Regions from separate parts of the Clostridium sp. LY3-2 genome, predicted to be linked through region 1. Evidence: a T-box and tRNA genes for the amino acid it is inferred to sense, from the RefSeq annotation. Region 1 holds a T-box; the other holds one or more tRNA genes.
The links. The T-box of region 1 lies ahead of serS (serine--tRNA ligase). A T-box ahead of a tRNA ligase gene usually reads a tRNA of that ligase, here a tRNA-Ser.
Positions count from the first base shown of each region.

Region 1 (4,217 bases):
CTGCTTTTAATCCCTCTTCACACATAGGTATTTTTATTACGATGTTTTTGTGAAGTTTAGCTAGTGCTATTCCTTCTTCAACCATCTTATCAGCTTCTAAGCTAATAACTTCTGCGCTTATAGGACCATCTACAATGCTACAGATTTCTTCTATAACTTCTTTTAAATCTCTTCCCTCTTTTGCTATTAAAGAAGGGTTTGTTGTTGCACCAGCAAGAACTCCAAGTTCGCTAGCTTTTCTTATTTCTTCTACATTCGCTGTGTCTATAAATATCTTCATTTGTTTTCCCCCTGATTCTTTAGTACTTTTTTATTATACATTGTATACGTTTTAATGACAACGATATCATGTGAACAAAGTGTAAAAAGAAAAGATGCCTTGATAAAACAATCAAGGCATCTAAAAATTATTTAATAACGTCTACGTTCATATATCTCTTTAATGCGTCTGGTACAGTTACTGTTCCATCTTCATTTTGATAATTTTCTAAGATAGCAGCTACAGTTCTTCCTACAGCTAATCCTGACCCGTTTAAAGTGTGAACGAATTGAGGTTTATCTTTTCCATCTCTGTATTTGATATTAGCTCTTCTAGCTTGGAAATCTTCAAAGTTTGAACAACTTGATATTTCAACATATCTGTTGTAACTTGGCATCCAAACCTCTAAGTCAAACTTTAAGGCAGCTGTGAATCCTAAATCACCTTTACAGATTCTAACCTTTCTGTATGGTAACCCTAATTCTTCTAATACTTCCTCTGCATCTCTAACTAATTTATCTAATTCAGCATATGAATCTTCTGGTCTAGTGAATTTAACTAACTCAACTTTGTTGAATTGATGTTGTCTTATAAGACCTCTTGTATCTCTTCCAGCTGAACCAGCCTCTGCTCTAAAGCAAGCTGAATATGCACAATGTTTTATAGGTAATTCTTCACCTTTTAAAATTTCATCTCTATACATATTAGTTACAGGAACTTCTGCTGTTGGTATTAAGAAGAATCCGTTGTTTTCTACTTTGAAAGCATCCTCTTCGAATTTAGGTAATTGTCCTGTTCCTGTCATACTGTTTCTGTTAACCATGTATGGAGGTAATATTTCTTCATATCCATGATCAAAAGCATGTTTATCCATAAAGTAGTTTAATACAGCTCTTTCAAGTCTAGCACCTAACCCTTTATACATAGTGAATCTTGAACCTGCTACTTTTCCGCCTCTTTCAGCATCAAGTATTCCTAAGTCAGCACCGATATCCCAGTGAGCCTTTGGTTCTCCTTCAAATACTCTAACATCTCCCCATCTTTTTATTTCAACGTTGTCCTCATCAGTTTCACCTTCTGGAACTTGTGGGTTTGGGATGTTTGGAATTCTTAACATGATATATTCTATTCTTTCATTTATTTCTGAAAGTTTAGTGTCATGTTCTTTTATTTCGTTTCCAAGTTCTTTCATTTCAGCCATTATCGCTGAAACATCTTCACCAGCTTTTTTTAATTTTGGGATTTCAGATGAAACTTGGTTTCTTTTGCTTTTTAAAGCTTCAACCTCAACTAATATATTTCTTCTGTCTTCGTCTAATTTAACAACTTCATCAATTACTGCTACATCGAAGTCTTCACCTCTGTTAGTTAATGCAGCTTTAATCTCTTCTGGATTGTTTCTGATTCTTCTTAAATCTAACATATCTATTCCTCCTATAACTATTTTTTTACATTAAAAAAAGAGCCTCGTGTCCCCAAACAAAGGGACGAAAGACTCCGCGTTGCCACCCTAATTGGTAAGAATTACTCCTTACCCTCTTAAAAGATTTAACGATTCCCACCGTACTGCTTATTTCACAGTCCCTCAGAAGGTAGATTCACACTAAACTGCTTACTAGTTTTCACCACCCACTAGCTCTCTTAAAAGCAAATCTATGTTACTTAGCCTCTTCAACGGTTTATTTATCAAAATATATATATAATATATTATATATACAAGTTCCTTGTCAATATTTTACTAAGTGTATTTAAAAATTTATTATATTTCTATAGTTTTAGTACAAACTATATCTACACCTGTATTCATTATATTTTTACAGATTAAATCCCCAACCTTTATAGGAGTTGAAACGTATATCCTCCCTATAACTTTTGATAATTCTTTCCATATGCTTATATCTACAGGTTCTGTACTTTTAACAGATACAACTTTATTGTTTGGGTCACCCTTAATTCTAACAACACTTGTAAAAATCTCTTTATTCTCCATAATTATTATTCCCCTTTAAACCTCATCAAATTCTTTAATTCTTCCTATAACTATCTTTGAATTTTTAGAGCTTCTAACTATTTCACTAGGCTTTTTATCCATCTCTCTAGCTAAAATATTTATAAGTTTTCTTATGCAATGAGAGCCGTGACAGTTTCCAAAGCCAGCTCCTGTTCTCTTTCTTATTCCTTCAATAGTTCTAGCCCCTAAAGGTCTTCTTATACAGTCTACAATCTCGCCTTCACTAACTTTATTACAAACGCAAATAATATTTCCGTATCTCTTGTCTACTCTTATAAGTTCGTTTATCTCTTCTTTATCTAATTCTCTAAATCTATAAGACTCTCTTCTTTTATCTACAAAGTCCTTTTTTAAACTAGAATTTAATAAAGCTACTATAGTATCTCTTATATTTTCAGCTATTGCCGGCGCTATAGTATGTTTTCCGTAGTGTTTCCCAGTTATTCTTATATAACCTTCTTTTAATTCACTATCATCTATAAAAATCTCATCTCTTTTATATTCTTCCCTTATCATATCACTGATATTTTCTTTTTTTAGTTCTGGTAATATTTTATTGCAGTAATGTATCCCTTCGTGAATATTTAATCTCTTAGGGTTTTTTACACCAAGCATATTACCACCTGTTATCATAGGAGTGTTTATAACAAATGATCTGTCATCTACAACTTCTATAACAATAGTATTAGTATTTTTCTCTAATTTATTTTCAACTAAAAAATAATTCATATTTTTTTGAGATGTAATTTCTTTTTCTTCTATTTTGTTGCTATCGTAGACATAGATTTCATCTGGAATAGTATTTATAACAAACCTACATTTAAATTTGTTTTTGTTAGTTTCAACAAAGAATCCCTTATTTATTTTTTGAATACTATTAACTTCTTCTTCTAATCTAAAGTTTACTCCATTATCAAAAGCGATCTCAGCATAAGATAATGCTAAGTCATAAGGTGAAACTATTCCTGTATTTTTTGAATATAGCGCCATCTTTACGTCATCAGTTATATTAGGTTCTATTTCTAGTATCTCTTCTCTATCTAAAATATCTACACCTAAAATACCTCTATTTCTAGCAGTTCTATACATATCTTTTATTTTTTCTATATCTAAATCAGTTTTAGCAAGTCTTAATGATCCTAAAGTCTTATATGGCACTTTAAATTTCTCACAAGCTTCTTTTACTAATCCTATACCTATATTCTCTAAACCTGCCATAACAGCATTAGAAGTTTCAGAGCCATCGTAAACAACAGCAGTGTTTGCAACTGCTATATCATCTGCTACGTCATAGTCTCTTTCTATTACTGCTATATTTAAGTTATATTTTGATAATTCATACGCAACTGTGCATCCTACAATCCCACCGCCAAGTATTAAAACATCATAGTCCATTAAAGTACCTCCCAAAAAAATTATATAATCATAAACCCTTTATTTTTTAATTCTTCCTTTATACATTCCATATCTTCTTTACTATAAGTAGATATAGTATGTAAATGAACTCCATCAGTAAGTTCAGATAAAGGTTTCGCACCACTTTCTTCATTCTTTTTCATAAATTTATTTAAATCATTTAGATTTTTAATCATTAAAATGCCTTTTATCTCTCCGTATATAGGGTGTTCTACTATTACATCTTCAATAGTTCCCCCATATTTTATAACACATTCTAATTCATCTTTCATTTTATCATTATCATGATTTACAGCTATTATGGACTTTATCTTACTTTCTTCATTCATAATAATATATCCGTCTGGAGTTGCTAATATATTATTTCCCTTTGCTCTTAATAGCGCTATATCCTTAACTATTATTTGCCTTGTAACCCCAAAATCTTTTGCAAAATCAATACCTTTTATAGGTTTATTACTTTGTATTAATTTTTTTATTATAAAATCTCTTCTACTTTTAGCGTCCATAAAAAACTCCCAACTAATTAGT
Region 1 is NZ_JAMDLQ010000024.1:691-4,907, reverse strand. It holds gene fsa (fructose-6-phosphate aldolase) at 1-280, opposite strand, end outside; gene serS (serine--tRNA ligase) at 408-1,682, opposite strand; T-box leader at 1,740-1,943, opposite strand; gene M4I33_RS08305 (DUF1667 domain-containing protein) at 2,019-2,249, opposite strand; gene M4I33_RS08300 (FAD-dependent oxidoreductase) at 2,265-3,665, opposite strand; gene M4I33_RS08295 (transcription repressor NadR) at 3,686-4,195, opposite strand; gene M4I33_RS08290 (HD domain-containing protein) at 4,213-4,217, opposite strand, start outside.

Region 2 (4,217 bases), on a different contig from region 1:
TCAGTTGCAATTTGAGTATCGCTTGAAAGTGTTCTTATTTCGTCAGATACTACAGCAAAGCCTTTTCCAGCCTCGCCAGCTCTTGCAGCTTCAATAGCAGCATTTAAAGATAAAAGGTTAGTTTGTTCTGCTATTTGGTTTATATCATTTAAGAAAGTGCTTATATTTTTAACTCCTCCGATTAATTTATCTATAGTAGATTTTAATTCTTCAAAACTACTATAAGACTGCTCTTTAGAATCTAATACTGTATCTAAATTCTTGTTGTTAGAATTTAAAGATTCAACAACAGAATCGCTTTGATTAATCATAAGTTTATTATTTTCTTCTAAAGAAATCATTGATAATTCTAATTCTTTAGTTTGATCCTCGCAGTTTTGTGCTTGAAGGGCTGAATCTGTGATTCTTTCAGTTATATTATTTATAGCTAAATTTATTTCGCTATTTGTTGCTGTAACTTCTTCATTTACAGCAGATAGATTACTAGATTGGTCTGTAACTGTATTTATTGTAGTTTTAACTTCTCTAAGAGTAGTAGATAAACTGTCTAAGGCTATATTTAACTCATCAGAAAGTTCTTCTATCTCGTCTTTAGTTTTTATATCTGTAATTCTAAAGTTTAATTCTCCCTTAGCTATCTTTGCAGTATAGTCCTTTAATTTCTTTATAGGATTTGAGAACTTTTTAGCTGCATATGATGTGTAGATTAAAGATATTATCAATATAACTAAAGTAAGGATACCTGATGTGTATAATATCCTCATAATAGGCTCGTTTATATCAGATTTGTGCCCAGTAGAATGAACTGTCCAACCTAAACCAGGTATTTTATCTGTTATAGCTAGTTTATCTGACCCTTTGTAGTTGTAAGAAACTTCACTCATTCCGTCCCCTAAGTCTTTTGTATCAGAAATATCTAATTTTATTTCTGTTCCTATTAAAGAATCATCTACGTTATAAACGACTTGTCCTTTTTTATCAGTTAAAAATACGTTATACCTATCAACATTATACTTCTTTAAAAGGTCAACATAAGCATCAGAAGTTAAATCTTTACCTATCATTCCAATAAAGTTTCCTTTTTCATCTGTCATTCTTCTTGCTATAACGTTTATATGTTTTCCAGATGAGTCTGTAGAAACTAACATATCAGAAATATATGTATCTTCTCCCTCTTTCATTTTCTTGAAATAATCTCTCTCAGAAACGTCTGCTAAAAGTACAGATTCATCACCAGAAGCTACTATAATACCGTCTTTATTAACTAGGTAAACATCAGATACGTATTTTTTACTCATATCTTTTTTTAATATTTTATTTAATTCTTCTTGTGATTTTTTTAGTTTAGCGTCTTTTCCTTTAAGGTCATTTACATTTGATGCTGCTAAATCTCTAAATTTTGGATCAAATAAAAATCCGTTTATTTCAAGAGATTCGCTATCTAAAAAATATTTTATTGTGGAAGCTATTCCACGTGCATCGGATTGGAATATTGAAATTATTTGTTCTTCTTGAATCGGCTTTGATAAGAAGAATGATAGGGTAGAGGTTGCAATCTGACTAAAGATTAAAACACTTCCAACTAAAAGTATAAATTTCCCTCTAATAGATTTAGTAAATGAGATATTTTTTATTTTATTTTTAAAGTTATTCAAGTTTTGTTCCTCCTTTTCATTTGTAATTATTTTGAAGTGGTTATATTATCGTAGATATTGTAGAAAAATTAAGTATTTAATAAATAAAAGTTATTAATAATAAAAAATAAATAAATGAAAATGTTTAGAAATGATAAATATAGATGAGTTTTAAAAATTAAAGTAATGTGATATTATTAGTATGTATAAGGAGAGATGTCCGAGTGGCCGAAGGAGCACGCCTGGAAAGCGTGTATAGGATTTACTTCTATCAGGGGTTCAAATCCCCTTCTCTCCGCCAAAGAATTTTACTCTCATAAAAAACCATTGAATTTAAAAAGTTTATATGATATTATTAGTGAGTAAATTAAATCATGAATATGGAGAGTCCTAAAATTTCTTAAACTTTAAGAAATTTTGCAGTGCGAGTAGAGTACTCTACTGTAGGTGCAACTCCTACACTCTTTACCATACCGTGCTAGATGGGGAGTTAGCGGTGCCCTGTAACTTGCAATCCGCTATAGCAAGATCGAAGTCCTCGTAGAGGCCTTAAACTTTAGGGTCTGCCCTACGTAAGTGGTGTTGATGGCTGGGTCCCACGCAACGGGAGCCCATGAACTTTGTCAGGTCCGGAAGGAAGCAGCAATAAGTGGTTTCTTCCGTGTGCCGTGGATCAATCTGGCCTGAGCTAACTGCGGAGGTAACGCCTAGAGTTTATTGTCGAAGCGAGGTGCATGGTTTTTTTATGAAAAAAAATAGCTAATTTAAATAAATTAGGTTACTCTTCAATAGGATTTAGATAGAGAACAATAGGATAAGAAAGAGAGGGCGTCTTACTTTTGTAAGATACCCTCTTTTTCTATTCTTAAAACTATTTTCTTTTTAAATCTATAAACTCATAATTTAATCCACTTTTTTCGTCTAATAACTTAGGAGAACTGTTAATAACTTCCCAGTTATCAAGGTCTATCTGTGGAAAGAAAGTATCAGCTTCAAAGTCTTTGTGAATCTTAGTTAGATATATTTTATCTGCATAAGGCATTAAAGACTTATATATTTCACCGCCACCTATTATAAAAACTTCTTCTTTAGAATCTTTATATTCCTTTAAAAAGTCATCTAAATTATTAAATACAGTAACTTTATCAGAAGAAACAGAAAAATTCTTATCTCTAGTTAAAATTAAATGAGGTCTGTTTGGTAAAATACCAGGAAGAGACTCGAAAGTCTTTCTTCCCATAAAGATTTTGTGAGCTGATGTAATTTCTTTAAATCTTTTTAAATCTTCAGAAATATGCCATAAAAGCTTGTTATCTTTTCCGATAGCATTGTTAGAAGCTGTAGCAACTATTATAGATAACATTATACTGAAACCTCCATTTTTATTGATGGATGGTATTCATAGTTTTCTAGTTTTATATCTTCTGGAGTGAAATCGTAGAAATCTTTAATTTCTGGATTTAACCAAAGCTTTGGTGCTTCGTAAGCATCGTTTCTTCTGCTTAATTGGATTTTCATTCCTTCGATTTGATTTTCATATATGTGAGCATTATTTATTACGTGAGTAAATAAACCAGGTTTTAATCCTGTAACTTGTGCAATTAAGTGAACAAGCACTGCGTATTGAGTAGTGTTAAAAGGAACACCTAGTGGAATATCTCCACTTCTTTGTACTAGCATACAGTTAAGTCTACCATCTGTTACATCCCACATAGTTAGGAAACAACAAGGGTGAAGTGCACCTGTATCTAAGTATGGAATTTGCCAAAGGTTTATCATCATTCTTCTATCTTGAGGATTATTTTTTAAAGCTTCGATTAATTTATCTAATTGATCGAATTTTTTAACAACCCATCCGTAAGAAGTTCCTATAGTTCCGTCTTCCATCATCCATTCGTTCCAGATTTTAACGTTTTGTTCTTGTAGTTTTTTTACGCTATTTGATTGATCTTTATATATCCATAAAAGCTCTTTTACAGCAGTTTTAAAAGCTACGAATTTAGTAGTTAAAATAGGAAATTCTTTTTCTAAATCAAATTGCATAAATTGGTGAGGAATTTTGTAAGTAGCTACACCAGTTCTGTTTTGATCGTAATAACCGTTATCTAATATCTTTTCTACAATATCTAAGTATTGTTTGTCATAAAGACTCATAAAAAGACACCCCTTTCTAAAAATATCTACTTAATTCTATATTATAGATTATAATAATTCAAATTAATATATTAAATAAATAATATGTGGAGACACATAAGAACTATAAAAGATATTCCTAGATGTTTGTGAGCTAAAATATTTTTATTAAAAATTCTAAAAATACCAGATACTATAATAATAAATAAATTAACCATAGCTAAAATTCCAAAGATATATCCTAAATTCCATTTGAATCCTAGTGATAAAAAAATGCAGCCATGTATTAAAATTATTGAACCTGCAAGAAGTGCAAAAATTATATGGAACCTTTGAAAAAATTTAGCAAAGGGCATTAAAATTTCTCTGAATTTTTTAAAAGGATAACTATCTAATATTCTATTTGAAATGTCAGTTGGTATTTCAAAATTAAATCTTGATAATTGTTTA
Region 2 is NZ_JAMDLQ010000048.1:10,818-15,034, reverse strand. It holds gene M4I33_RS14335 (methyl-accepting chemotaxis protein) at 1-1,655, opposite strand, end outside; tRNA gene M4I33_RS14330 (tRNA-Ser) at 1,845-1,935, shown strand; RNA gene ffs (signal recognition particle sRNA large type) at 2,108-2,372, shown strand; gene M4I33_RS14320 (dihydrofolate reductase) at 2,506-2,997, opposite strand; gene M4I33_RS14315 (thymidylate synthase) at 2,997-3,788, opposite strand; gene M4I33_RS14310 (hypothetical protein) at 3,860-4,217, opposite strand, start outside.
Region 2: it encodes a tRNA-Ser, which carries the amino acid that the T-box ahead of serS (serine--tRNA ligase) is inferred to sense. The anticodon was not compared.